Linked DNA regions of Blastochloris viridis. The protein of the gene in region 1 interacts with the protein of each later gene in a pairwise test. Links are inferred from orthologs where the notes say so. Each region holds a gene or a part of one and is shown on either strand. Other genes may lie near its edges. The genes, in order: uvrA and uvrB.

Region 1 (14,416 bases):
CGTTCTTGCCTTTGCCGCGGTCTACCTGCCGCTCAACGAGACCATCGCCAACTGGCAGGCGCTGTGGACCGCCGGCCTATGGCTGCTGCTCGCCGTCACGCTTTGGCGGGTGCGGGGCGTGCGAAGCTGATGATCAGAAGCGCCCAGGCAAGGCCGGACAGCGCGTTGTTGTAGAGCACGACGCCGATGCCGCCGGCCACCAGGGCGAGGCCGAACACCAGGACGTGGGGCCGCAGCACCTGCAGCACTGCTGCCGCCAGCGCGAGCACGCCGAACACGTTGTAGGTGAACAGCTGGATGACGATTTTGCGCATCAGGCACAGCGTGGTCGGCAGCCCGGCCTCGCACGCCAGCCCGACCGCCGAGGTCTCGATCACCAGGTAGCGCACGTACATTGCCCAGCCGACGGCAAGGAAGCCGGCGGCGATGAGCAGCGAAGTGGCGCGCGGCGACGGCAGAAACGGCAGGCGGGTCACGGCAGCTCTCCTTGTTCGCAAGGGCCGAAGGGGTGGACCGCGGCGTCGCCGCCGTCAAGCGGGCGGGGCGGGGGCGGCCGGCCGGGGGAGGCCGGTGCGCCTGCCTTGCCAAGCCGGTACGGCTGACGCATTTTCAGCGCCGCCGCGGGCCGGGACCATAAGCGTTCGCTTCGTCGCGGCTTCCGGACTGCCGGCGCGGTGAACCTGTGCGGCAATGCCGGCATCCCTGCAGCCCGCCGCCGTCTGGCGCCGACCGAACCGCCCGCGGCCTGGAGACCTGCCATGACCGTTCATTTCATCGGCGCCGGGCCGGGGGCGCCCGACCTCATCACCGTGCGCGGCCGCGACCTCATCGCGCGCTGCCCGGTCTGCCTCTATGCCGGCTCGCTGGTGCCGAAGGCACTGATCGCGCTGTGTCCGCCCGGCGCCCGCGTGGTCGACACCGCGTCGCTCGACCTCGACGCCATCGAGGCCGAGTTCGTCGCCGCCGACCGGGCTGGTCTCGACGTCGCCCGGCTGCATTCCGGCGACCTGTCGGTGTGGAGTGCGATGGGCGAGCAGATTCGCCGGTTGCAGACGCATGGCATTGCCTACACCGTCACCCCCGGCGTGCCGGCGTTCGCCGCCGCCGCCGCCGCGCTCGGCCGCGAGCTGACGCTGCCAGAGGTGGCGCAGAGCGTGGTGCTGACCCGCACCTCGGGCCGCGCCTCTGCGATGCCGGAGTCGGAGCGGCTGGAGGCGTTCGCCGCGACGGGGGCGACGCTCGCGATTCATCTTTCCATCCACGTGCTGGCGGAGGTTCTGGCGCGGCTGAGGCCATTCTACGGGCCGCATTGCCCGGCGGCGGTGGTCTACCGCGCCAGTTGGCCGGATGAGCGGGTGATCGTCGGCACCCTCACCACGCTGCCGGAACTGGTGGCGGCGCAACCGATCGAGCGGACCGCGCTGATTGTGGTCGGGCCGGCGCTCGCGGCGGAAGAGTTTCGCGACAGCGCGCTGTACGATCCCGGCTACGACCGCCGCTTCCGCCGCGCGGCGGAAGAGGACTGATCGGGGCGTCCGATGGACAGCATTCCCGCCGGGCCGGCCGGGCTGGTGATCGCCGCGCCGCGCTCGAACTCCGGCAAGACCACGGTGACGCTCGGGCTGATCGCGGCGTTGCGTCGCCGCGGCCGCGCGGTACAGCCTTATAAAAGCGGGCCCGATTACATCGACCCCGCCTTCCACGCCGCCGCCGCCGGCCGGCCGGCGTTCAACCTCGATTCCTGGGCGATGCGACCCGGCCGGCTCGATGCGTTGCTGGCGGCCGGGCAGGGCGCCGACCTCGCCATCGCCGAGGGCGCAATGGGGCTGTTCGACGGCACCACCGCCGGCGCCGCTGGCGACGGCTCCACCGCCGACATCGCCGCTTTGACCGGCTGGCCGGTGGTGCTGGTGCTCGACGTCTCCGGCCAGACCGCCACCGCCGCCGCGGTGGCGCTGGGCTGCGACCACTTTCGCCGCGGGGTGCGGGTGGCCGGCGCGATCCTCAACAAGGTCTCCAGCGATCGCCACCAAGCCCTTGTCGAGGCGGGATTCGATCGTATCGGCATCCCGGTGCTGGGCGCATTGCGCACCCGGCCGGCCATCGCGCTGCCGGAGCGCCATCTCGGCCTGGTCCAGGCCGAGGAGGACGCCGACCTTGCCGGCCGCATCGCCGCACTGGCCGATCTGGTCGAGCGCGAGATCGACGTCGCCGCGGTCGAGGCGACGGCGCGCCCGCGGATCGCGTCGGCGTCGACGCCGGCGGACGCCGGCCTCACCCCGCCCGGCCAGCGCATCGCGCTCGCCCGCGACGCTGCATTCTCGTTCGTCTATCCCCACCTGCTGGCGGCGTGGCGGGCGGCCGGGGCCGAGATCGTGCCGTTCTCGCCGCTGGCGGACCAGGGACCCGACCCCACCTGCGACGTCGTTTGGCTGCCGGGCGGCTATCCCGAGTTGCACGCCGGGCAGCTCGCGGCGGCGGCGCGGTTCAAGGCCGGGCTTGCCGCATTCGCAGCGTCAAAGCCGGTTCACGGCGAGTGCGGCGGCTACATGGTGCTGGGAACGGGGCTGGTCGACGCTGGCGGCATCCGCCACGCCATGACCGGTCTTCTGGGACTGGAGACATCGTTCGCCGCGCGCCGGCTCCACCTCGGTTACCGGCTGGCGCGGCTTTTCCACCCGGTCGCGGGGCTGGCGGGGGTGTTGCGCGGCCACGAGTTCCATTATGCCAGCATCCTCGTCCAGCCGGATCCGCCGCTGGCCGAGGTGGCCGACGCATCGGGCCGGGCCGTCGCCGAAACCGGTGCGCGCCGCGGCCACGTCACCGGGACGTTTTTTCACATGATCGACGCCGCTTAGGGCATGAGCCAGATGTCTTCCCATGGGCGCGGCCACATCGCGCTGGTCGGTGCCGGACCGGGCGATCCGGACCTTCTGACGCTGCGGGCGCTGGCCCGCATTCGCGCAGCGGACGTGATTCTCTACGATGACCTCGCCAGCGGGCCGGTGCTGGAGGCGGCGCGGCCGGACGCCGAGCTGATCGCGGTCGGCAAGCGCGCCGGCCGGCCCTCGCATAGCCAAGCCGAGGTGACGCGGCAGATGATCGACCATGCCAGCGCCGGCAAGCGGGTGGTGCGGCTGAAGTCGGGCGACCCCACCCTGTTCGGCCGCGCCGACGAGGAGATCGCGGCCGCGCGCGCCGCCGGAATTGAGCTGGAGATCGTGCCGGGGGTGACCACCGCCACCGCGGCGGCGGCGCACGTTCAGGTGTCGCTGTCGAAGCGCGTGGTGGCGCGGCGGGTGCAGATGATCACCGGCCACGACGTCGATGCCCGCCTGCCGGACCTCGACATTGCCGCCTTGGCCGACCCCGAGGCGACCACCTGCGTGTTCATGGGCAAGGGCACCTTCGCCGAACTGGTCGAGAAGCTCATCGCCCACGGCATGGCGGCGGACACGCCGGCTGCGGTGATCGAGAGCCTGGGTACCCCCGCCACCACAGTGATGCGCGGCACCATCGCCGAGCTGGCGGCGCGGCTGGCGGCGGAACGGCCGTCCGGGCCGTGCATGATCCTCTACGGCCGGGCGCTGGCCGAGCCGGCGAGCTGATCGATCGTGAACGCGTCGCCACCACGGCCGGTCCGAAGCCCTGCCGTGGCGGCGTTTTGATCGGAGCTCGATCGCCGGTGAGATGGCACCGAGCCCGGCCGATTCGGTGCGTTAGCTGACGGCGCGGAGGTTGATCTTGCTTTCCGCCGCGGCGGTGAGCTTGCGGTCGGTCGCCTTCTCCTCGTCGAGGGTTTGCTGCAGCACGGCAGCGCAGTCGCCGCGGCCGAGCTGCTTGGCCCACGCAACCAGCGAGCCGTAGCGGGTGATCTCGTAGTGCTCGACCGCCTGGGCGGCGGCGATCAGGGCGGCGTCCATCACATCGGTGTCGCCGATGTCGCTGGAAATCTCGTCGCCCTCCTCGAGGATGCCGTCGATCGCCGGGCAGTCGATCTGGCTCGGCGTGACGCCGTGCATCTGGAATACCTTCTCCAGCCGCTCGACGTGGCCCTCGGTTTCGCGCAGGTGGGTCTCGAAGCCCCGCTTCAGCTCGGGATCGGACGCCTTGGAGATCATTTTCGGCAGCGCTTGGGTAATCTGCTTTTCGGCATAATAGATGTCGCGCAGGCCGTGGACGAACAGGTCGTCGAGGCTCTTGATGTCCTTGGAGAACAGACCCATGGCTTGGTCCTTTCGGTCGTCGGTGTGGGAATGCGCCGCGATCCCACAGCAGCTTTGGCCACGCGCGATGTGCGGAGGAGGCCATTGTCATCGGGACTGCGGGCACGCGGCCGTTGGCCTGCTCTGAAACGTGCGGCCGAGCCAAGCGTTCCCGCGGCCGGGCAGTTTTCTCATGGCTTTCCAATGGCTCAGCTTACGGTAACCGGGGCTCGCGTAGCCTCAAGGCCGGGCTTTTGCGGCCGTCATTTCGCCGTTGGGTCCGGCGGTTATGCGGTGTCTGCGCTGGCACAGGTGCGAGTCGCCCCGCGCCGGCGCCGCGCCGCGTGGCGGCCCGCTCGGGCGGTCGGCGAGAGTTTGGGAGGCTTAATGTGACGGTCGATGTGAGGACGCAAGCCGAGGCGCTGGTGATCGAGCCGGCCCGGCGGGAGGATTTGCCGGCCATCGTCGCCATGTTCGCCGCCGATCCGCTTGGCGGCCACGGTGACACCGTCGATCCGGCCGCGCTTGACGCCTACAAGGCCGGGTTCGACGCCATCACGGCGTCGTCCGCGACCGAACTTTTCGTCGCGCGCCTGGACGGCCGGGTGGTCGCCACCTTCCAGCTCATCGTCGTCGGCGGCATCGCCGGCCGCGGCGCCTGCCGCGCCATCGTCGAGGGGGTGCAGGTGGCGCCCGATCTGCGCGGGCGTGGCATCGGCGCCGCCGTGGTCGCGCACGCCGAAGCCGAGGCGCGGGCGCGCGGTGCCGCGACTGTCGCGCTGACCTCGAACGCGGCGCGCACCGACGCCCACCGCTTCTACGCGCGACTCGGATTTGCCAGGACGCACGTCGGTTTCAAGAAACCGCTTTGAGAGCATGGCGTTGCTTTCTGCAGCCGACCTCTGCGGCGCGAGACGTTGCAGCGCAGGCCCACTGATCCTAGGGTCCCGCAACGCCGTGTTCGCCGGCTCTCGGAGTCCAATATGCCTGCTGCTCCCGCACCTATCGAACTTTACTACTGGCCGACGCCGAATGGCTGGAAGATCTCCATCATGCTGGAGGAGTGCGGGCTGCCCTACGCCGTTGTTCCAGTGAACATTTCCAAGGGAGAACAGTTCAAGCCGGACTTCCTGGCGATCTCGCCCAACAACCGCATTCCGGCGATCGTGGATCCCGACGGGCCGGGCGGTAAGCCGATCTCGGTGTTCGAGTCGGGGGCGATTCTGCAGTATCTCGGCCGCAAGACCGGCAAGTTCTATCCCACCGACGAGCGCGCCCGGGTCGAGGTCGAGCAGTGGCTGTACTGGCAGGTCGGCGGGCTGGGGCCGATGGCAGGACAAGCCCACCATTTCCGCATCTACGCGCCGGAGAAGATCGATTACGCCATCACCCGCTACACCAACGAGGTGGCGCGACTCTATGGGGTGATGAACAAGCGCCTCGCCGAGCGCGAATTCCTGGCAGGCGACTACTCGATCGCCGACATCGCCTGCCTCGGCTGGTCCAAGCTGTGGGAACGCCAGGGCCAGGACGTCACCCGCTTTCCCCACTTCAAGCGCTGGCTCGACACCGTGAAGGCGCGGCCGGCGGTGCAGCGCGGCCTCGCCGTGCTGGCCGAGGAGCGGAAATAGCCGGCTCCGGTCGGCGGCATTGCGTCGCGGCGGACTACGCCGCGCTGTTCCGCCCTACGAGGAAGTTGCGCTTGCTGGCCGGTCAGGATTGGGTCAGCCGGTCGTAATCCGCGTGCATGCCGATCCAGACCCACAACAGCCCGTGGTCGAGCTCGACTGCGAGCGCGCGGTGGCGCAGCCCCACCAGAGCCGACCAGAATCGGCCGACCTTCTTCAAATGCAGGGATTTAAGGGCGAGTACTGCTCATACTCAGGTACATGCCGGGCACGGAGTATGATTTGCCTACTCCGCCGCCCGCTTCGCCTTGCCCCGCGCCAGCACCGGCTTGAGGAACTTCCCCGTATAGCTGCGCGGTGCTTTGGCGATCAGCTCGGGCGGGCCTGAGGCGACGATCTCGCCGCCGCCGTCGCCGCCCTCGGGGCCCAAATCGATCACCCAATCGGCGGTCTTGATCACTTCGAGGTTGTGCTCGATCACCGCCACGGTGTTGCCCTGCGCCACCAGCTCATGCAGCACCTCCAGGAGCTTGGCGACGTCGTGGAAGTGCAGGCCGGTGGTCGGCTCATCCAGGATATAGAGCGTGCGGCCGGTCGAGCGTTTCGACAGCTCCTTGGCCAATTTGACGCGCTGGGCCTCGCCGCCGGACAGCGTGGTGGCCTGCTGGCCGATGTGGATGTAGCCGAGCCCGACCCGCGCCAGCGTCTCCATGATCCGGCGGATGGTCGGCACCGCCTGAAAGAACGTTGTGCCTTCGTCCACCGTCATGTCGAGCACGTCGGCGATCGACTTGCCCTTGAAGATCACCTCCAACGTCTCGCGATTGTAGCGTTTGCCCTTGCAGACGTCGCAGGTGACGTAGACGTCCGGCAAGAAGTGCATCTCGATCTTGATGACGCCGTCACCCTGGCAGGCCTCGCAGCGCCCGCCCTTGACGTTGAACGAGAAGCGGCCGGGCCCGTAGCCGCGCGCCTTGGATTCCGGCAGGCCGGCGAACCAGTCGCGGATCGGGGTGAACGCGCCGGTGTAGGTGGCAGGATTAGAGCGCGGGGTGCGGCCGATCGGCGACTGGTCGATGTCGATCACCTTGTCGAGCTGTTCGAGGCCGGTGAGGGCGTCGTGGGCGCCGGGCACGTCGTGGGCGCCGTTGAGCCGCCGCGCCACCGCCTTGAACAGCGTGTCGATCAACAGCGTCGACTTGCCGCCGCCCGACACCCCGGTGATGCAGGTGAACAGGCCGAGCGGGATCTCGGCGGTGACGTTCTTCAGATTGTTGGCGCGGGCGCCGACCAGCTTCAGCATGCGGCCCGGATCGGGCTTGCGCCGGGCCGGAACCGCGATCGACTTCTGGCCGGTGAGGTATTGCCCGGTCAGCGACGCAGGGTCGGCCATGATCTCGGCCGGGGTGCCCTGCGATACGATGCGGCCGCCATGGATGCCGGCGCCGGGGCCGACGTCGACCACGTAGTCGGCCTCGCGGATGGCGTCCTCGTCGTGCTCGACCACGATCACGGTGTTGCCGAGGTCGCGCAGCCGCACCAGCGTCTTCAAGAGGCGCTCGTTGTCGCGCTGGTGCAGGCCGATCGAGGGCTCGTCCAGCACGTAGAGCACGCCGGTGAGGCCCGAGCCGATCTGCGAGGCGAGGCGGATGCGCTGGCTCTCGCCGCCCGACAGCGTGCCGGAGTTGCGCGCCAACGTCAGATAATCGAGACCGACGTCGGTCAGAAAGCGCAGCCGCTCGCGGATCTCCTTCAAGATGCGCACTGCGATGTCATTCTGCTTGGTGTTGAGCTGCGCCGGCAGCGCCTCGAACCACTCAGCCGAGCGGCGCACGCTCATCTCGGCCACCTGGCCGATGTGGAACGTGGCGATCTTCACCGCCAGCGCCTCGGGTTTCAGGCGGTTGCCGGCACAGGCCTCGCACGGGGTGGCGGAGAAGTATTTGCCGATCTCCTCGCGCGCCCACTCGCTCTCGGTCTCGCGCCAGCGCCGCTCCAGATTGGTGATGACGCCCTCGAACGGCTTTCGCGTCTCGTAGGCGCGCATGCCGTCGTCATAGGTGATGGTGACCGGCTCATCGCCCGAGCCGTAGAGGATGACGTCGCGCGCCTTCTTCGGCAGCTCCTTCCACGGCACCGTGACCTTGAACTTGAAATGACGGGCAAGGGCGTCGAGGGTCTGGCCGTAATAGGGGCTGGAGGAGCGCGACCACGGCACGATGGCGCCCTGGCGCAGGGTTTTCGCGGTGTCCGGCACCACGAGGTCGGGGTCGATGGTCTGCTCGGTGCCGATGCCGCCGCACGCCGGGCAGGCGCCGAACGGGTTGTTGAACGAAAACAGCCGCGGCTCGATCTCGGGAATGGTGAAGCCGGACACCGGGCAGGCGAACTTTTCCGAGAACAGGATGCGCCGGGGATCGGGCGCATCCGCACTCCCTCCCCCCTTGTGGGGGAGGGCTGGGGTGGGGGGTGTGCCGGCAGTGGACCTAGATTCGTCGCCCCCCACCCGGATCGCTTCGCGATCCGACCTCCCCCGCAAGGGGGGAGGTGAAGAATGGGACGCGGGAGCGTCCGCGAACTCGACGATCGCCAGCCCGTCGGCGAGCTTGAGCGCGGTCTCCAGCGAGTCGGCCAATCGCGAGGCGATGTCCGGCCGCACCACCAGCCGGTCGACCACCACCTCGATGTCGTGCTTGAGCTTCTTGTCGAGGGCCGGCGCTTCCGAGATCTCGAAGAACGCGCCGTCGATCTTGACGCGCTGGAAGCCTTTCTTCTGGAAGTCGGCGAGCTCCTTGCGGTACTCGCCCTTGCGGCCGCGCACGACGGGCGCCAGCAGAAAAAGGCGCGTGCCGACCGGCAGTTCCAGCACCCGGTCGACCATCTGCGACACCGTCTGGCTCTCGATCGGCAGGCCGGTCGCCGGCGAATAGGGCACCCCGACCCGCGCCCATAGCAGGCGCATGTAGTCGTAGATCTCGGTGACGGTGCCGACCGTCGAGCGCGGGTTCTTCGAGGTGGTCTTCTGCTCGATCGAGATGGCCGGGGAGAGGCCGTCGATCTGGTCGACGTCCGGCTTCTGCATCATCTCCAGAAACTGGCGGGCATAGGCCGACAGGCTCTCGACGTAGCGCCGCTGGCCCTCGGCATAGATGGTATCGAACGCCAGCGACGACTTGCCCGAGCCGGACAGGCCGGTGAACACCACCAGCCTGTCGCGCGGAATGTCGAGATCGACGTTCTTGAGATTGTGCACCCGCGCACCGCGGATCGAGATGATGCGGGCGGGATCGGGCTTGGAACGGGGCGCAGTCATGCGGGGGGTCTCGGTGGCAGCAAGAACTCAGACGCGTCCGCCGGCAGAGGTCGGCGGGCGATCGCCAAGTTTGCAGGAACAAAACGTGGACACACCCTAGGCCGGCGTACGCCAATATGCCAGACTGTGGGTGTGGTATTTTCGTCGGCGGCGCGGTGCGGGCACGGAATTATCATATTGGTGCTGGAATTCCTCGGCTTTCTGCTGGACGTGGTCGGGTATGGAACGACGAGGCTTCTTCTCCGCGTGTTCGCCCGCAGGTGCGTGCTAGTCGAGGATATCGGCAGTTCGCATCGCCGCTTCAATGCGTTCGGGTTTCGCGGCGTTGCCGGCCGTGGCCATGGTGACGATATCGGGCCGGGAATCCCAGTTGTTGCGCATCGCTCACCGCGCTAAGAACGTAACCGGAACGTCGTCGCTTGTGGACAGCAGCGGGGCCGGGGCAGCATCTGCGGGATGGCCGGGCTAGGGTGGCGGCACAGAACCCACAGCGGAAGGCACAAAAGCCATGGCGGGCAGCGTCAATAAAGTCATCCTGGTCGGCAATCTCGGGCGTGACCCGGAAGTCCGCCGGCTGAACTCGGGCGAGAGCGTGGTCAACCTCAGGATCGCGACCTCGGAAAGCTGGCGCGACAAGGCGACCGGCGAGCGGCGCGAGCGCACCGAGTGGCACTCGGTGGTGATCTTCAACGAGCAGCTTGCCAAAGTCGCCGAGCAGTACCTGAAGAAGGGCGCCAAAGTTTACATTGAGGGCCAGCTGCAGACCCGTAAATGGCAAGACCAGGCGGGGGCGGAAAAGTACACCACCGAGGTGGTGCTGCAGCGTTTCCGCGGCGAATTGCAGATGCTCGACGGGCGCGGCGGCGGTGGCGGCGCGGAGATCGAGGACAGCGGCGACTTCGGCCAGCGCAGCCCGCTGCCGGCCCGCGGTGCCGCCCGCCCGGCGGCCTCCGGCGGCGGCGGCAAGTATTCAAGCGACCTGGACGACGAAATCCCGTTCTGACGGGATCGGGGATGCAAAGAGGTCCGGAGGTATCAAGGTCCTTGGCTCGGGCCGCCAGCGTCTCCTTGCGTGAAAGTCGCTGAAGGAGGAAAGTACGCGCATCGGTTGTGGATAGCATTCCCCAGACGAGGCCGGGCGGAGTGATTGCAAAGCACGATGCCGAACCCGCAAGCGCCGCTCAGGGTCCTGCCCGGCGGCGGCGCGACGTTCCGCTGGCGTGGCTGCTTGCGCTGCTGGTGCTGGCGTCGATGGCGCCGCTGGCCACGCTCTGCACCTATACCGTGCTGCGCTGGGACGATGCCGAGCGGATCGAGGAGATCAAACGCGTCGGCGACGTCGCCCGCACCCTGGCGCAGGCGGTCGACCGCGAGCTGAGGGGCTACCGCGACGCCGCCGAGATGCTGGCGGGCTCGCGCTTGCTATCGACGCCGGACCTTGCCACGTTTGAGGATCAGGCCCGCACCATCGCCGGGCGTGCGGGCGGCGACTTCGTGCTGTTCGACGCGGCGTTGCGTAAGCTGTTCGACACACGCGAGCGGCCGGACACGCCGTCGTCGCCGTTCGCGGACAGCGAGGCGATCGCGCGGGTGTTCAACACCGGCAAGGCCGAGATCGACAATCTCGGCCCGGTCGCCGACGACCGCCAGTTGTCGTTTGGCGTCCATGTGCCGGTGGCCGGCCCCGACCTTGCGGTGCGCTACGTGCTGACGTTGGTGCCGCCCGCCGCCGCGATCCTCAACGTGGTGCAGCAGACCTACCGCCCGGCCGGCTGGTTCGCGACAGTGGTCGACGGCAACGGGCGCGTTGTGGCGCGGGCGTCGCGGCACGACGAGTTTTTTGGGCGCAGCGTGTCGGACAACCTCATCGGCCTGCTCACCGTCCGCCACCATGGGCTGGAAACGGTTGACATGGAGGGACGCCCGTCCGTCACCGCCTTCTCCCGCTCGAGCCTGTGCGGCTGGCACGCCATCGTCTGGGTGCCGAAGGCACTGATCGAGGTACCGAGCCGCGCGCGCCGCGACGCGGTGCTGGCCATGCTGGGGCTGACCACGCTCGTGTCGATCACGGCGGCGGTGGCCGCCGCCCGGTTGATCAACCGCTCGACCCGGCGGACGATGAAGGCGGCGCGGGCACTCGCGGTGGGAACCCCGGTGGCACCCGAATCGAGCCTGATCCGGGAGGACAACGTGGTGCGCGCCGCGCTGGCCGACGCCGCCCGCACCATCGCAGCCCGCGAGGAATCGCTGCGCGAAAACGCCCGGCGGATGAAATTCGTGATGCGCGAGCTGTCCCACCGCTCCAAGAACTTGCTGACGGTGGTGCAGTCGATGGCGCGGCAGACTGGACGGTACACCCAGGACCCCGCCGATTTTCGCGCCCGGTTCGACGACCGCATTTCCAGCTTGGCGCGCTCGCACGATCTTCTGGTCAAGCACGACTGGAGAGGCGCCACCCTGGCCGATCTGATCGATCGCCAGCTGACCCCGTTCGTGGAGACGTCGACCGACCGCATTTCGGCCGAAGGCCCGAACCTGATACTGCGGCCGGACGCCACCCAGACCATTGGCATGGCGCTGCACGAACTCGCCACCAACGCCTCCAAGCACGGGGCGCTGTCGACGCCCGGCGGTCGCATTCGCATCAGATGGGACGTTGACGGCGAGGGCACCGGTCGCCGCCTGCGGCTGATCTGGCAGGAGAGCGGTGGCCCGCCGGTGCATCCGCCGACCCATCGCGGATTCGGCCACGTCGTGGTCGAGCGCATGGTGTCGATGGCGCTGCAGGGCAGGGCGCAGATCGATTGGCTCTCGGAGGGCGTGCGCTGGGTGCTGGAGGCACCGCTGTTCGCCATCACCGACCAGCCCGCAGCCGACCAGCCGGGCGGCGCCCGCGGGTGAGGGACGCGTTGCGTCCGGCCCGAAATCGCAGCTGTCGCCGACCTGAGACCCGAGGCCCTGAAGCTGACCTTTCGCGGCCTCATGGTGTCTCGGCCTCATGGTGAGGAGGCTGCGAAGCAGCCGTCTCGAACCAGGGGGCCGACCTCGGCTCTAAAGTCTGCCTTCCTTCGAGACGCCCGCTGTCGCGGGCTCCTTGTAACTTGAATGCGCCGCGATCGGGTAAGCTACCGGGTGCGGTGACGGGTGGGAGACCGCTTGGCTCCTGGTCGCACGAGACCGCTCCTGAGATCGGCGCCCCACCCGTCGTTCCTTCGAACCTGGACAGTTGCCTGGGCCGCAAGAGCTCGATTCGGCAAGGTCGGCCGGCGGACGCCGTTCCTGGGCGGAGATCTCGCCGCGTTTCTGGGGAAGCTTGGCGCCGCCGCGTAGCGTCTCACGACGCTTTGAGATCGAACGGCCAAACATCGACGCAACGAATTGAGGATGGTGCGTTGCCGTGGGCTCATCATCCAATCCCAGGGCCGACATCGGCAAGGGAGGAGCCGATCACCTCACTCAGAACTGCGGATCAGATTGAGCAGGTCCTCTTCGGAGAGTTGAGCCGATGCATCGGCGCCTTCCAACAGTGCATCCGCGAGGTTGCGCTTGTGCCGGTGGAGCGCGACGATGCGTTCCTCGATGCTGTCCTTGACGATCAGGCGGTAGATGGTGACCGGGCGGCTCTGGCCGATGCGATGGGCGCGGTCGGAGGCTTGGTCCTCGACCGCCGGGTTCCACCAAGGATCAAGGTGGATCACATAATCCGCGGCGGTGAGGTTGAGGCCAAAGCCGCCGGCCTTGAGGCTGATCAGGAACATCTCGCCCGCGCCGGCCTGGAACGCCGCCACCCGCTTGTGGCGCTCGGCCTCGGGGGTCGAGCCGTCGAGATACTGGTAGGCGATCCCCTTGGCGTCGAGCGCGCCGCGGACCTTGCCGAGATGGCTGACGAACTGGCTGAACACCAGAGCGCGATGGCGGCCCTCGATGAGATTGTCCACGAGGTCCACGAACGCCTCCAGCTTGGCGGAGCCGATGCCGCTGTCCGCCGCCACCAGTGCCGGATGGCAGCAGGCTTGGCGCAGCCTGGTGATCTCGGCCAGGATATGGATACGCGTTCGCTCATCCCCGACCTCATCCAGCCGCTCCAGCGCGCGCTGCCGCAGCGCCTCGTAGAACGCGCGCTCCTCTGCCTCCAGTTCGACGAGGATCGTCTGCTCGGTGCGGGGCGGCAGCTCGCTAAGCACTTGCGCCTTGGTCCGGCGCAGGAGGAAGGGGCGCACCAGCGCCTTGAGCGCCGCCTTGGCATTGGCGCTGTTGTCGCGGCTGATCGGGGTGGCGAACCGCCTGGCGAACCGCTCGCGCGCCCCGAGCAGGCCCGGATTGACGAAGGCGAAAATACTCCACAATTCGTCGAGGTCGTTCTCGACCGGCGTGCCGGTCAGCGCCAGGCGAAACTCTGCCTTGAGCCGGCGGCTCGCCTCGGCGCGCCTTGTGTCGGGGTTTTTGATCGCCTGCGCCTCGTCGAGGATGGCCATCGCCCAGGAGATGGCGGTGAGCCGATCCTGCTCGCGCGCCAAAAGGCCGTAGGAGACGATCAGCACATCGCCAGCGCCGAGCCCGCCGATCACCGCGTCGCGGTTGTCGGATTCCACCAGCCGGACCGGCCGCAACGCCGGGGCGAACCGGTTCAGCTCCGCGTCCCAATTGCCGCAGACCGAGGTCGGCGCCACCACCAACATGGGCCCGGCGGCGGCCTTGGCTGTCATCACCGCGATCGCTTGCACGGTCTTGCCGAGACCCATGTCGTCGGCGAGCAGGGCGCCGGCGCCCCAGCGCTCCAGCCGGCTCATCCAGGCAAAGCCGTCGCGCTGGTAGTCGCGCAACTCGGCTGCGAAACCGGGAGCAAGCGTCGGCTCCCAGCCCTCGGCCTCATCAAGGCGGCGGACGAAGTCCTTCCAGCGTGTGTCCGCCTTCACCGACGCTGCGCCATCAAGGAGGTCGCGCACGGCGACGCCCGCCGCATTGGGAATCTTCAACCCGTCGCCGAGCCGGCTGAGCCGCTCCAGCTGCTGGCGAAATTGGCGGTCCAGCGCAATGAAGCCGCCGCCGTCCAGCGGCACGAAACGGCCCTGCATGTTGTCCAAGCGGTCGAGGAGGTCTTTCAGGTCGAGCACCAGGTCGTCATCGACCGCCACCGTTCCGCTCACCGAAAACCAGTGTTCCATCCCCTTGACGCTGGCCTTGAAGCCTTTGGCCGAGGCCACGCCCTTGAGCGACATCTTCTGTCCTTCGGGCCATTCCATCGCCGGGGACGTTGGCAGCGATCGCAG
Region 2 (13,902 bases), 1.1 Mb from region 1 along the record:
TGCTGGCGGCGATCCCGATCGCCACCCACCCGGTGCCGCCACTGTCGGACTATCCGAACCACCTGGCGCGCATGCACGTCATCGCCGTGCTCGACCACGACCCGGATCTTTCGCGCTACTACGAGCTCGACTGGCACATCCTGCCCAACCTGATGATGGACCTGGTGGTGCCGTGGATCGATCGGGCGGTCGACATCTATACCGCCGGCCAGGTCTTCACCGTCCTCACCTTCCTTCTGATCATGTCCGGCACCGTGGTGCTGAACCGGGTGCTGTTCGGCGGCTGGTCGGCGTGGCCGTTCATCGCCTTTCCGCTGCTCTACAGCGGAGTGTTCCTGCTCGGGCTGATGAACTACCTGTTCGGCATCGGCCTCGCCTTGTGGGGCCTTGCTGCCTGGATCCACTGGCGTGAGACGTGGCTGCCGCTGCGTTTGGTGCTGGCAACCGCGATGGTGGCGCTGCTCTATGTCTGCCACCTGTTCGCGGTCGGCCTTTATGCCATCGGCCTGCTCGGCTTCGAGATCTGGCGGCTGACCACCCAGGAGGGGCCTCGCGGCCGGCGCGTGCTCGACTTCGTGCTGAGCGGCCTGCCGTTCCTGGTGGTGCCGGTGCTGCTGGTCGGCAGCCCGACCTGGGGGCTGGCGAGCCAGAACGAGTGGGAGCCACGCGGCAAGATCGATGGTCTCATCACCGTGATCGAGGTCTATTCCGACGTGGTGGCGTTCGGGCTCACTGCGACGGTGGCGATCACCGCCGGCTGGGCCGCCCGCCACGGCCTGCTCAAGCTGCACCCTGCCGCCTGGATCGTGTTTGCGGTCGGCGCGGTGGTCTATCTGGCGCTGCCGCGGGTGCTGTTCGGCTCCTATTTCGCCGACCAGCGGCTGCCGGTCGCGCTGGCCTTCATGGCGGTGGCGTTCGCCGACCTCGATCTGCACCGGCGTTGGACGATGCGGGCGTTCTGCATCGTGCTGGTGGCGCTGCTGGCGGTGCGGGTGTTCGAAGTCCAGCTGACGTGGCGGCAGCTCACCAAATGGACCTCGGCGTTCCAGCAATCGGTGCAACTGATCGACCGCGGCGCCAAGGTGCTGGTGGCGTTCGACGACAACGCCCAGGCCGACGACGTGCGCGACCTCGGCCTCGCCCACGCCGCCTGCCTCGCCATGATCGAGAGGTCGGCGCTGGTGACCACCGCCTTCGCGGTGCGCGGCAAGCAGATCCTGCAGTTGAAGCCGGCGTGGCGCGACCACGCCGACACCGAGGACGGCACGCCGCCCTCCGCCAGCCAGCTGATCGCCACCTCGATGCGCAGCGTCGAGACCATCGAGCAGTATTGGGACGACTGGCCGAGCCGGTTCGACTACGTCTACCTGCTCTACACCGAGCGCGGCAAAGACAACCCGGTGCCGGCGTGGCTGTCGCTGGTCTATGAGGGCGCCCGCTTCCAGCTCTACCGGGTGGTGCCGAATCCGCCGGGCTGACCCTCGCCGTCGCTCCAAAGGAGGGCTTGCGATCGGGCTGGGCGAAGGTAGGGTCGCCCGACCGATACGACCGACCGGGACTTTTCGCCATGGCCACCTCCCTCCGCCCCCGCCGCAGCGTGCTCTACATGCCGGGCTCCAACGCCCGCGCGCTGGAAAAGGCCCGCACGCTGCCGGCCGACTGCGTGATCCTCGACCTTGAGGACGCGGTGGCGCCCGACGCCAAGGACATCGCCCGCGACCAGGTGACGGCGGCGGTCAAGGCCGGCGGTTTCGGCCTGCGCGAGGTGTTCGTCCGCATCAACGGCCTCGACACGCCGTGGGGCGCGGCCGACCTCGCTGCCGCCGCCACCGCGGCGCCCGACGTCATCTTGGTGCCCAAGGTGTCGGACCCCGAGGACCTGCGCCGGATCGGCGCGATGCTGGCGGACGCCGGCACGCCCGAGACGACGCGGGTGTGGGCGATGATGGAGACGCCGCGGGCGATGCTGGCGGCGCTGGAGATCGCCGACGCCGCGCACGACCCCGCGACCCGCCTTGCCGGCTTCGTGATGGGCACCAACGACCTCGCCAAGGACACCCGCGCCCGCTGGCTGCCCGGCCGGGCGCCGATGCTGCCGTGGCTGATGGCCTGCCTCGCCGCGGCGCGGGCAAACGGCCTCGACATCGCCGACGGCGTCTACAACGCGCTGTCCGACGACGACGGCTTCAAGCGCGAGTGCAACGAGGCGCGCGACCTCGGCTTCGACGGCAAGACCCTGATCCACCCGAACCAGATCGGCCCCTGCAACGCCGCGTTCTCGCCGACGGCGGAGGAGGTGGCGTGGTCGCGCACCGTGATCGCCGCGTTCGACGCGCCGGAGGCGCAGGGCAAGGGCGCGCTGCAGGTCGAGGGCAAGATGGTCGAGCGCCTGCACGCCGAGATGGCGCGGCGGGTGGTGGCGATCGCCGCGACCATCGCCGCGCGCGAAGCCGCCTGACCACGCCAACCGCGCGGCCGCCCGCGGCTGGCCGCAACCGACCGACAAAGGCCGGGCGCACATCGGCCGAAGGGGAACGACGATGCTCCAGAAGACCTCCAGCGGCAATTTCTTCGAGGACTTCCGCCTCGGCCAGGTGATCCGCCACGCCGTGCCGCGCACGATCACCGTCGGCGACGTCAGCCTCTACACCGCGCTCTACGGCACGCGCTTTGCCGTTCAGTCGTCGGACGCGTTCGCCGCCGCGGTCGGCTATCCGGAGAGCCCGGTCGATGATCTCTTGGTGTTCCACATTGTGTTCGGCAAGACCGTGCCGGACGTGTCGCTGAACGCCATCGCCAATCTCGGCTACGCCGGCGGCCGCTTTCTGAAGGCGGTCTATCCCGGCGACACCCTGCACGCGGTGTCGGAGGTGATCGGGCTCAAGGAGAACTCCAACAAGAAGACCGGCGTCGTCTATGTCCGCTCCACCGGCTTCAACCAGCACGGCGAGGAAGTGCTGGACTATGTGCGCTGGGTGATGGTGCGCAAGCGCGACGAAAACGCCCCGATCATCGAGCAGGGCGTGCCGACGCTGCCGAAGGCGCTGGCGCCGGGCGCCCTCGGCACCGCCTGCCCGCGTATCGACGGGGCTGAGTGGAACGAGGCGCTGGCCGGCAGCCCGTTCCGCTTCGACGACTACGAGGTCGGCGAGAAGATCGACCACGTCGACGGCATGACGGTGGAGGAAGCCGAGCACCAGATCGCGACCCGGCTCTATCAGAACACCGCCAAGGTGCATTTCAACCAGCACTCCGAGAGCAAGGGCCGGTTCGGCAAGCGGCTGATCTATGGCGGCCACGTCATGTCGCTGGCCCGCGCGCTGTCGTTCAACGGCCTCGCCAACGCCTTCCACATCGCCGCCATCAATGGCGGGCGTCACGTCGCGCCGCTGTTCGCCGGCGAGACGGTGTTCGCGTGGTCGGAGATTGTCGACAAGCAGCCGCTGGCCGCGCGCAGCGACGTCGGCGCGCTGCGCATCCGCACCGTGGCGACCAAGGACAAGCCGGCGACGCTGTTCCCGGACAAGCTCGCCGACGACTACGACCCCTCAGTGATCCTCGACTTCGATTATTGGGCGCTGCTGCCGCGGTGAGGCGCCGGCGGCCGGCCCGCATCGCCGGCGACCGGACCCGGCGCGGCCAGGCCGCCTTCACCCGCGGCGGCGGCCGCCCTTGCCAGGCGCCTTGCCGAACGCGGGTTTCGGCCCCGGCCGGAAGTCGTCCGGCTGCAGCGGCAGCTCGCGATTGTGCGGGCCCATCTCATCCAGCGTCGGCTTGCGGGCGCGAGAGCCGCCGCCAGCGGCGCTTGCCCCGCCCCCGCCGCCCGCCGACCCTCCTCCGATCGGGGAGGCAGACGAGGCGCCGCGCTTCACCGGCACGCCGGGATCGTCCAACACCGCCAGCTCGGCGGCCCGAAGGCGCTTGATCTCGTCGCGCAGCCGCGCTGCCTCTTCGAAGTTGAGGTCGGCGGCGGCGGCGCGCATGCGCGATTCGAGATCGGCGATCACCGCCGTGAAATTGTGGCCGATGGTCGCCGCCGCGGCGGCCGGCCCGGCGTCGACCCGGACGTGATCGCGCTCGTAGACGCTGTCGAGAATGTCGGCGATGCCCTTCTTGACGCTCGCGGGGGTGATGCCGTGCTCGGCGTTCCACGCCAGCTGCTTGGCGCGGCGGCGGGTGGTCTCGGCCATCGCCCGCTCCATCGAGCCGGTGATGCGGTCGGCATAGAGGATCACCTTGCCGTCGACGTTGCGGGCGGCGCGGCCGATGGTCTGGACCAGCGAGGTTTCGCTGCGCAAGAACCCTTCCTTGTCGGCGTCGAGGATGGCGACCAAAGCGCATTCGGGGATGTCGAGGCCCTCGCGCAGCAAATTGATGCCGATCAGCGCGTCGAAGGCGCCGAGGCGCAAATCGCGGATGATCTCGATGCGCTCGATGGTGTCGATGTCGGAGTGCATGTAGCGCACCCGCACCCCCTGCTCGTGCAGGTATTCGGTCAGGTCCTCGGCCATGCGCTTGGTCAATACCGTGACCAGCGCCCGATAACCGGCGGCGGCATTGGCGCGGACCTCGCCCAGCAGATCGTCGACCTGGGTGCGGGCCGGCCGCACCTCGACCGGCGGGTCGACCAGGCCGGTCGGGCGGATCACCTGCTCGACGAACACGCCGCCCGCGCGCTCCAGCTCCCACGCCGCCGGGGTGGCGGACACCGCCACCGTCTGCGGCCGCATGGCGTCCCATTCCTCGAAGCGCAGCGGCCGGTTGTCGAGGCAGGACGGCAGGCGGAAGCCGTATTCGGCCAGCGTCGCCTTGCGGCGGAAGTCGCCGCGATACATCGCCCCGATCTGCGGGATGCTGACGTGCGATTCGTCGATGAAGATCAGGGCGTTGTCGGGGATGTACTCGAACAGGGTCGGCGGCGGCTCGCCGGGCCGGCGGCCGGTGAGGTAGCGCGAATAGTTCTCGATGCCGGCGCAGGAGCCGGTGGCCTGCAGCATCTCCAGGTCGAAGGTGGTGCGCTGCTCCAGCCGCTGCGCCTCCAGCAGACGCCCCGAGGCATTGAGCTGGTCGAGCCGGGTCTTCAGCTCCGCCTTGATCGAGGCCGCCGCCTGCTGCAGCGTCGGCTTGGGCGTCACATAGTGCGAATTGGCGTAGATCTTGACGAACCCCAGGGCGCCCTTGGTCTCGCCGGTGAGCGGGTCGAACTCGTCGATGCGCTCGACCTCATCGCCGAACAGCGAGATCCGCCACGCCCGGTCCTCATAGTGGGCCGGAAACAGCTCGATGGTGTCGCCGCGCACCCGGAACATGCCGCGGGCGAACTCGAGCTGGCTGCGTTTGTATTGCAGCGCGACGAGGTCGGCGATCAACTGGCGCTGGTCGATGCGGTCGCCGACCTGGATGGCGAAGGTCATCGCCGTATAGGTCTCGACCGAGCCGATGCCGTAGATGCACGACACCGAGGCGACGATGATGACGTCGTCGCGCTCAAGCAACGATCGCGTTGCGGCGTGGCGCATGCGGTCGATCTGCTCGTTGATCGCCGAATCCTTCTCGATATAGGTATCGGTGCGGGGGACGTAGGCTTCCGGCTGGTAATAATCGTAGTACGAGACGAAGTACTCGACCGCGTTATCGGGAAAGAAACTGCGGAACTCGCCGTAGAGCTGCGCGGCCAGCGTCTTGTTGGGGGCGAGAATCAGCGCCGGGCGCTGGGTCTGCTCGATCACCTTGGCCATGGTGAAGGTTTTGCCCGAGCCGGTGACGCCGAGCAGCACCTGGTCGCGGTCGCCGGCTTGGATGCCGGCCACCAGCTCGCGAATCGCGGCGGGCTGGTCGCCCTGCGGCTCGAACGGACTGCTGAGGACGAACGGCCGGCCGCCCTCGCTCTTGTCCGGCCGCGGCGGGCGATGCGGCGTCCACGGCTGGTCGCGCAGCAGCGGGTTGCCGTCGCGGATCAGTTGCTCGAGCGCCTCGGCGCTGGCGGAGGAGCCCAGCGGCGTGCCGTCGAACGCCGCCTGCGGCGCTTCGGCAAATCCGGCGTCGCCTTGGCCTGTCATGGCGCCGTGGCCGGCGGTGCCGTCGGCGAGGCCGGGGTTGAGCAGCGCGGCGAGCGCCGGGTCCATCGCCGGCGACGGCGGGCGCGCCGCCCGGCTGCGGGCACGGGGCGTCTTAGCGGGCTTGCTGGGAGGCTGGGAGGGGTTCGCGGGCGAGGACATGCCGGAAATATGGGCCGCCCGGGCCGGCAAGGAAAGCGGGGGCGCATCGAACCGGGGGCACGCGACCGCGACCGGGCGGTCCGGCGACCGTTGCCAGGCAGCCGGGCCGACCGCGGCGCGGCTGGTGCCAGCGCCTGCGATCTCCCGCCCGCCCGCCCTCAGTGCGCGCGGGCGATGGCGAATGCCACGGCCTCGGCCAGCGCGCGCCGGATCGGCGCGGCCGGGAAGATGCCGAGCGCATCGGTGGCGATGGCGCCATAATGTTTGGCGCGTTCGCAGGTGTCCTCGATGGCGCGATGCTTGTGCATCAGCCCGACAGCGGTTTCGAGCGCGGCGTCGTCGACCTCGCCCTGCTCCAGCGCCTTGCGCCAGAACGTCCGCTCGTCATCGGTGCCGCGACGGAATGCCAGCACCACCGGCAGCGTGATCTTGCCCTCGCGGAAGTCGTCGCCGACATTCTTGCCGAGATCGGCGGCGCGGCCGCCATAATCGAGCGCGTCGTCGACCAGCTGGAAGGCGATGCCGAGGTTCATGCCGTAGGAGCGGCAGGCCGCTTCCTCCGCCTTGCCGCGGCCGGCCAGCACCGGGCCGAGCTCGGCGGCGGCGGCGAACAGCTCGGCGGTCTTGGACCGAATCACCGCGAGGTACTCGTCCTCGGTGGTCTCGGTGTTCTTGGCGGCGGCGAGCTGCATCACCTCGCCCTCGGCGATAACCGCGGCGGCGGTGGAGAGGATCTCCAGGCAGCGCAGATTGCCGACCTCGACCATCATGCGGAAGGCCTGGCCGAGCAGGAAGTCGCCGACCAGCACGCTCATCTCGTTGCCCCACAGCATGCGGGCGGCGGCCTTGCCTCGGCGCAGCTCGCTCTCGTCGACGACGTCGTCGTGGAGCAGGGTGGCGGTGTGCATGAACTCGACCGCAGCGGCGAGCTTGGTGTGACCCTCGCCCTGGAAGCCGCACAGCTGAGAGGTGGCGAGCGTCAGCATCGGCCGCAGTCGCTTGCCGCCCGACGAGATCAGGTGGTTGGCGACCTCGGGGATCGTGGTGACATCGGAGCCGGTGCGCGAGAGAATCGTAGCGTTCACCCGCTCCATGTCGGATTGGACGAGACGCACGAGGCCCTCAATCGACGCTTCGGGCGCGGATTCGAACGGTAAGACGACGGCCAAAGGAGGCTCCCAGCCGAGACCAGACCACGACCGTCCGCGGCCGCGATCGAACCGTAGCATTTAGAGGCGACCTTCGCCGGGGGCAAGAGCCAGCTTGATCACAGGCCGCTTCCGACCGCCGACGACAGCGCAGGCGCCGCCTCCGCCAGCCGCGCCACCTCCTCGGCGACGCGGTCGACATGCCCGTGGTGCAGCATATGGCCGGCCTTGGCAATGCGGACGACGCGAATCGCCGGCGCATCGCGCGCCAAAACCTCGCCGTGGATCGCCGCCGGCACGGTGGCGTCGGCCTCGCCCACCACCAGCACGGTCGGCACCGCCAACGCGGCATAACGCGGCGCCTGGGCCGCCAGCTCGCCGCGCAGCAGCTTGAAATCCTGCATGGTGTCGCGGAAACGGTCGGGAGTCATGGCCAAGGCCAGGGCGCTGGTGCCGAGATAGCCGGGCGGCAGCGGCTCGGGCGCGAACATCCGCGCCGTCGCCGTCTCCAGCGCTGCCAGGCTGAGGGGCGTCGCCAGGGTGTGGGTGAACAGCGGCCCGGTCAGCAGCACCTCGGCAGCGGCCTGGAACCACTTGAGCCCGCCCGGGCGGGGGTGAGTCGCCGGGTTGATCAGCGCCAGCCCCGCGACCTCGCCGGGGTAGTCCAGCGCATAGCGCAGCGCCACCGAGCCGCCGAACGAGTGGCCGACCACGATCAGCCGCCGGGCGCCGACCGCGCGCACCGCGCCGCGAATCAGTTCGGCCTGGCGGCCGAGCGCGGCGTCGCCGTCGCCGCCCAGCCGGCGGCTCCAGCCTGAGCCCGGCCGGTCGGCGATCAGCACCGGCAGGCGCGCCGCCAGCCGCTGGCCGAGCGGCCTCAGGTCGGCGCCACAGCCGGGGGCGCCATGCAGCAGCAGCACCGCCGGCCGGTCGGCCGCCGCCGGGTCGGCGCCGAGCCGAACGAGGTGGATGGCGCCGCCATCGACCGCGACCACATCGCCGGCGGGCGGGAAGCGGGTTTCGAGCCGCGCGGTCTGCGCCCGGGTGAGCGCAGCGGCGGCGCCGAGGGCGAGCGCGCCGGCAAGAACGAGGATGACGAGGGCGAGCAGCATGGCGTGCGATCCGCAAGGCCAGCCATGCTATCGCGTCGCCGCCGCGCCAGCCAGCGCGCGATATGCTACCAACCCGGCATGGAAGAGCTGATGCGTACCATCGACCCGGTGCTGGTGACCGCAATCGAGGCGCTGCTCGGCGAAGCCGGCATCCCGCTGCTGGTGGCCGACCAGAACATCGCGACGGTGGAAGGCTCGATCGGCGCCTTCCCGCGTCGCATCCTGGTACCGTCCGAGCAGTTGGACGCGGCGCGGCGGCTGGTGATCGCCGCCGGTCTCGGCCACGAGCTCACCTCGCCGCGGTGAGCGCGGGGCAGGACGACCGATCTCACAGCCCGTAGCGCGACCACAGCGCCCGCGCCTCGATGGCCGAGACGACGTCGGCGGCCAGGCCGGGCCCGACCTCGGCGGCCTGGCCGAAACCCGGCAGGCGGCGGCCGAACAGCGTCCGCTCGGCCGAGATCAGCGGCATCAGCACCTTGTCGCCGAAGCGCTGGCGCAGCACGGTGCGCGTCTCGCCGATGTCGTCGATCAGGCCGAACGCTTTGGCCCGCTCGGCTTCCCAGTATTCGCCGGTGAACAGGCTGTCGTCGGGCGCGGCAAGCCTGGCGCCGCGCCGGCCCTTCACCAGCTCGATGAACTTGGCGTGAATGGCACGCTGGATGGTCTTCACCCGCTCGACGTCTTCGGGGTCCTCGGGGCGGAACGGGTCGAGCATCGATTTGCGGGTGCCGGCGGTATAGACCCGGCGCTCGACGCCGATCTTCTCGATCAGCTTGTCGAAGCCGAACGAGGCGCCGATCACCCCGATCGAGCCGACGATCGAGGACGGATCGGCAAAGATCTCGTCGCCGGCGCAAGCGATCATGTAGCCGCCGGAGGCGGCGACGTCCTCGACGAACACCAGCACCGGCAGCTTGGCCTCCTCGGCCAGCAGGCGGATGCGACGGTGGATCAAGTGCGACTGCACCGCCGAGCCGCCCGGCGAATTGATGATGAGCGCCACCGCCTTGGCGTCGCGTACCGCGAACGCCCGCTCCAGCACCCGCGCCACGCTGGCCATGGTCATGCCCGGCGACAGCGGCGTGCTGAACCCGATCACCCCGGTGAGGCGCACCACCGGCACCACCGGCATCTCGGGCGGGCGCAGCGACGCGGGCAGCAAGGGGCGGATGCGATAGATGAGACGTTCCGAAAGAGATGCAGCCATTTCCAATAGATAGAGCCGGATACCGGCCATCTCAAGGTCCCGGCTGCGCCGCGGCTGCCCGCACCTCGTTCAGAGCCCAAGCCCGGACCGAAAAATCTCACACCGCCAAGGCGTCGCCGCGGCGCAGCGCCGCCTCCGCCGCGGTGGAGGGCCGGCCGTCAGGCTCGGCCAGCACCAGCGGCGGCCGCAGCGACAGCGGGGTGCGGCGGCCCTTGCGGGCGCGCACCAGCACGCGGCTGGCCGGCGCGTCCGGCCGCGGATGCACCGGTACCACCTCGACCGCGCCCCAGCGGTCGCCGAGGTCGGCCAGCACGCCGGCCAGCGCGTCGGCGCGGTCGATCAGGGTCAACGTGCCGCCGGGCTGCAGCAGCCGGCCGGCGGCGGCGATCCAATGACAGCGCGGGCGGTCGGGCATGTGGGCGCCGCGCTTGCCGGCATCGGGCGAGGCGGCGTGGCGGCTGGGATCGAGGAACGGCGGGTTGCACAGCACCTGGTCGAAGGCGCCGGCGGCCGGCGGCCCGTCGGCGCGGCCGACCGTGGCGACGTCCGCCGCCACCACCGTGACGCGACCGGCCAGGCCGTTGCGGGCGGCGTTCTCCCCCGCCAACGCAGCGAGGCCGGGGTCGATCTCGACCAGCACCATCGACAGGCCGGGAACCCGCGCCGCCACCGCCAGACCGGCGGCGCCGACCCCGGCGCCGAGGTCGACGGCGCGCTCGCCGGGCAGCGCCGGCACCGCCGCCGCCAGCAAAATGGCATCGTGCCCGACGCGATGGCCGCGCGCCGGCTGCAGCAGCCGCAGCCGTCCGCCGAGCACGGCGTCGTCGGTGGTGGCGTCGGTCATAACGGTCTGGTCGCGGTCCGCGGACGGGTGGAGATGGTCGCCGCCGTCAACGCCGGGCGCGGCGACGGCGGCTGCGGCCAACACCTAGACCATTTTCCGCGCGGGTGGGATCCGGGCAGGCGCAACCGGCCCGAAATTGGCCTCAGAAACTATGCGCACTACGCGCCACGGCGCCGTTCCGTCTGGCGTCCAAGGCCGGCCGACCCCATTGGGGACCTTGCGCCATGGTCCGACAACCAGCGAGGCCGCGTTCCGCCCCCAATCTTTCGTCCCTTCGCCTGCCGCGACAGCCGTCCCAGCCGTCCGGCGGTGCGGCCCGAGGCCGGCCACAGCCGCGCCCGCGGCTCAATTGCGGCGGGCCGCCGCAACCATGTCCTCGAGCGCATTAAAAATCCGCTCCGCGCCCGACTGATCGCCGAGTTCGGCGAGGTGCTCGGCGATACCGAGCATGTGATCGGCGGCGTCGATCAAAAGCGTCCGGTCATGGGCCGCGATCATTTCGGCGATCGAAACCAGACGGTCGGATGCCGACAGTTCCGATGAAGTCGTTTCTGAAAACATGTCCCTCGAGCTCTTGGCGTGACGTTAGATGAGCTTCGGCCAGGGGCGGGGCGCCGTGAGCGCGGCCTGTGCCCGAAATAGCATCCCGCGTATATCAACGCCAGAATTTGACGATTGTTTCGTGCCTGGTGGTTACCTTACGGCTACCTTCGCCAATTCGGCTGTCGAAGCGTCAATTATAAACGTTTTCTGACGTCGCGCGCTGTTGAGAATAATCCAAAATACCAACCATTACACGGCCGCCGCGCCATAGGACTGACCGAACCTAGCCGCCGTGCTGCACGAACGCCCGCGACCGCAACAACCCAACCTTGCGGCCTAGCCTTGAAAGCAACCTGTGATCTGCCATGGCGCCGTCGGGATGGCGGCCGACCGCGTCATAGAGGCGGCGATGAACCAGCAGGCCCTGCTCCGGGCGGACGCGGCCGCGCACCACACGGGCGACGCTGGCCTGCCACTCCGCCAGCCGCGGCAGGGCGCCATCGGCGTCGACGGCGTAGCGGAACGCCGCAGCCGCCGCGGCAACCGAACCGCGACGGCCGGCAGCGGCCGCAAACGCCTCGACCGCGGCGCCCCAGCCGTCTTCCAGCACGATGTCCGGCCGCAGGAACAACAGCCAGTCCGCCCGCGCCTCGGCGGCCGCCCGCCTGAGCCGGACGCCGAGATCGCGCGCCGCCGGGTCGGCGATGATGGTGCAGCCGGCGGCATCGGAAACCGCTACGGTATCATCGTGCGAGCCGCCGTCGGCCACGACAACGTCGCGCAGCACGCCGGTCGACACCGCCGGCACCAGCGCGGCGAAACACGGCACCAGCGTGCGTTCGTTGTTGTGGGTCGGGATGATGACGCTGATCACGGCGCGCTGCCTCTCGGTTGCGGGTCCCATCTAGCCAGGATCGCGGCGGAGGGCCACCCCGGCCCGGCCACGCCGCCGCCACCGCCCGAATGGATCGCCCAGGCGCCCGCTCAGCCGCCGCAGCGCAGCCCGCCGCTCAAGCGCCGCTCTGTCGCACCACAGTACCGCTTGCGCGCGGTCTGCTCTCCGTTTGTTCTTTGTTTGTTCGAAATTCCGCGTTATGATTTCAATATGAACCGAGTCGCCCGAAAGCGCCCCGCCGAGCCGGCCTGGACCAACGATCTGGCCATCGACAGTGCGCGCGCCCAGCGCACCAGCCTCGACATCGACCGCCGCCGCGGCCGCGGGGCGGCGAGCAATCCGAGCGGCCGGTTCGAAGTCCAGGCGCGGACCGAGATCGACGACGGCTGGCAGTCGCTGGACGACCTGCCGCCGTTCCGAACCGAGGTGATCGAGGAGAAGGCGCGGCGCATCATCACCCGCAACGACTCCCCCGACATCGGCTTCGACCGCTCGATCAACCCCTATCGCGGCTGCGAGCACGGCTGCGTCTACTGCTTCGCTCGGCCGAGCCACGGCTATCTCGGGCTGTCGGCGGGGCTCGATTTCGAATCCAAGCTGTTTGCCAAGCCCGACGCGGCGGCGCTGCTGGCGCGCGAGCTCCAGGCGCCCGGCTACCAGGCCAAGACCATCGCGCTTGGCACCAACACCGACCCCTACCAGCCGATCGAGCGGCACTACCAGATCACCCGCGGCATCCTTGAGGTGCTGGCACGGGCCGACCACCCGGTCGCCATCGTCACCAAGTCGGCGCTGGTGCGGCGCGACATCGACATCCTGGCGCCGATGGCGGCGAAGGGCCTCGCCAAGGTGGCGATCTCGCTCACCACCATGGACGGCCGTCTCGCCCGCACCCTGGAGCCGCGCGCCGCGGCGCCAGCGAAACGGCTGGAGACCATCAAGGCGCTGGCGGCAGCGGGCATTCCGGTCACCGTGCTGGTGGCGCCGATCATCCCGGCCCTCAACGACGGCGAGATCGAGCGCATCCTCGACGCCGCCAAGGCGGGCGGCGCCGGCGAGGCCGGCTATGTCATGCTGCGCCTACCGCACGAGCTGAAGGATTTGTTCCGCGAGTGGCTGGTGCAAAACTATCCCGACCGCTATCGCCACGTGCTGTCGCTGGTACGGGAAATGCGCGGCGGCAAAGATTACGACCCCGAATGGGGCAAGCGCGGGCGCGGCGAAGGCCCCTATGCCTGGATGATCGGCCGCCGCTTCGAGACCACCTGCGCCCGCCTCGGCCTCAATCGCCGATCGTTCAGGCTGCGCACCGACCTGTTCGTGCGGCCGCCCCGTCATAACGAGCAGCTGTCGCTGTTTGGCGACCTGCCGCTGATGCGGTTGCCAGCCGGTCGGCGTGACGCGGCATGACGTAGCTGCATTCGGTATCGTACGGATGAGGCCCGCCGCGCATTTGATGCGCGGCTGTCACCACCGACATCCGGCATTGTCGGCGCATGCGCCGAATGCGGGGCGGTGCGCGCGGGTGGCTGCGGGCAGCGTTGCACGGGCGACGGCGCGGCACATCCCTGAATCGTCCCGGCGTTGGCGTGCCCCTGCCGTCGCTGGACACGCGATCATGAACCGTCCCGCGCCGGCGCCGAGCGCGCGCGCAGCAGCGCGCCGCCGCAGACAATGCGGCCGCGACGTTCAACTCTTTTTTTACCCTGATGCCGGCATGATCACGACGTTGCGTTGCGTCGCGTCACCCGAGTACCAGTATGCGTCAGTTGCGTCGCGGGACGTCCGCTCAGGCGTCCCGCTTTTCACTCGACTCCTCCGCCGCCATCGAGAGCCATCTCGATCGCATTCACGTCGGCGACAGCATCCCCATCCTCGCCGGCATGCCGCCGGCGTCGGTCGACGTGGTGTTCGCCGACCCGCCCTACAATC

What was found.
Region 2: the proteins of uvrA (region 1) and uvrB interact in binary tests that used the Escherichia coli proteins (3 or more experiments, as listed by UniProt). The link is inferred for Blastochloris viridis from one-to-one orthologs.

The regions. Positions count from the first base shown.
Region 1 is NZ_CP012946.1:1,858,659-1,873,074, reverse strand. The notes cover bases 5,920-9,523. They hold uvrA (excinuclease ABC subunit UvrA), read right to left. Parts: upstream 9,147-9,523; coding sequence 6,120-9,146; downstream 5,920-6,119. Other genes in these bases: BVIR_RS17310 (hypothetical protein), read right to left, coding at 5,920-6,053. In the rest of the region: BVIR_RS08305 (glycoside hydrolase family 17 protein), read left to right, coding at 1-130; BVIR_RS08300 (hypothetical protein), read right to left, coding at 96-476; cobM (precorrin-4 C(11)-methyltransferase), read left to right, coding at 759-1,526; BVIR_RS08290 (cobyrinate a,c-diamide synthase), read left to right, coding at 1,539-2,858; cobA (uroporphyrinogen-III C-methyltransferase), read left to right, coding at 2,862-3,608; BVIR_RS08280 (YciE/YciF ferroxidase family protein), read right to left, coding at 3,720-4,226; BVIR_RS08275 (GNAT family N-acetyltransferase), read left to right, coding at 4,676-5,077; BVIR_RS08270 (glutathione S-transferase N-terminal domain-containing protein), read left to right, coding at 5,189-5,836; more of BVIR_RS17310, read right to left, coding at 5,919-5,919; BVIR_RS08260 (single-stranded DNA-binding protein), read left to right, coding at 9,655-10,149; BVIR_RS08255 (sensor histidine kinase), read left to right, coding at 10,290-12,047; BVIR_RS08250 (DEAD/DEAH box helicase), read right to left, coding at 12,599-14,416. UniProt on the Escherichia coli protein: The UvrABC repair system catalyzes the recognition and processing of DNA lesions. UvrA is an ATPase and a DNA-binding protein. A damage recognition complex composed of 2 UvrA and 2 UvrB subunits scans DNA for abnormalities.
Region 2 is NZ_CP012946.1:2,950,465-2,964,366, forward strand. The notes cover bases 3,435-6,524. They hold uvrB (excinuclease ABC subunit UvrB), read right to left. Parts: upstream 6,219-6,524; coding sequence 3,651-6,218; downstream 3,435-3,650. Other genes in these bases: BVIR_RS12950 (MaoC family dehydratase), read left to right, coding at 3,435-3,593; BVIR_RS12960 (polyprenyl synthetase family protein), read right to left, coding at 6,377-6,524. Also shown: BVIR_RS12940 (hypothetical protein), read left to right, coding at 1-1,478; BVIR_RS12945 (HpcH/HpaI aldolase/citrate lyase family protein), read left to right, coding at 1,568-2,458; more of BVIR_RS12950, read left to right, coding at 2,541-3,434; more of BVIR_RS12960, read right to left, coding at 6,525-7,387; BVIR_RS12965 (alpha/beta fold hydrolase), read right to left, coding at 7,486-8,478; BVIR_RS12970 (putative signal transducing protein), read left to right, coding at 8,569-8,784; BVIR_RS12975 (S49 family peptidase), read right to left, coding at 8,807-9,688; BVIR_RS12980 (tRNA1(Val) (adenine(37)-N6)-methyltransferase), read right to left, coding at 9,786-10,613; BVIR_RS12985 (hypothetical protein), read right to left, coding at 10,878-11,030; BVIR_RS12990 (glycosyltransferase), read right to left, coding at 11,359-11,949; BVIR_RS12995 (PA0069 family radical SAM protein), read left to right, coding at 12,181-13,380; BVIR_RS13000 (site-specific DNA-methyltransferase), read left to right, coding at 13,731-13,902. UniProt on the Escherichia coli protein: The UvrABC repair system catalyzes the recognition and processing of DNA lesions. A damage recognition complex composed of 2 UvrA and 2 UvrB subunits scans DNA for abnormalities.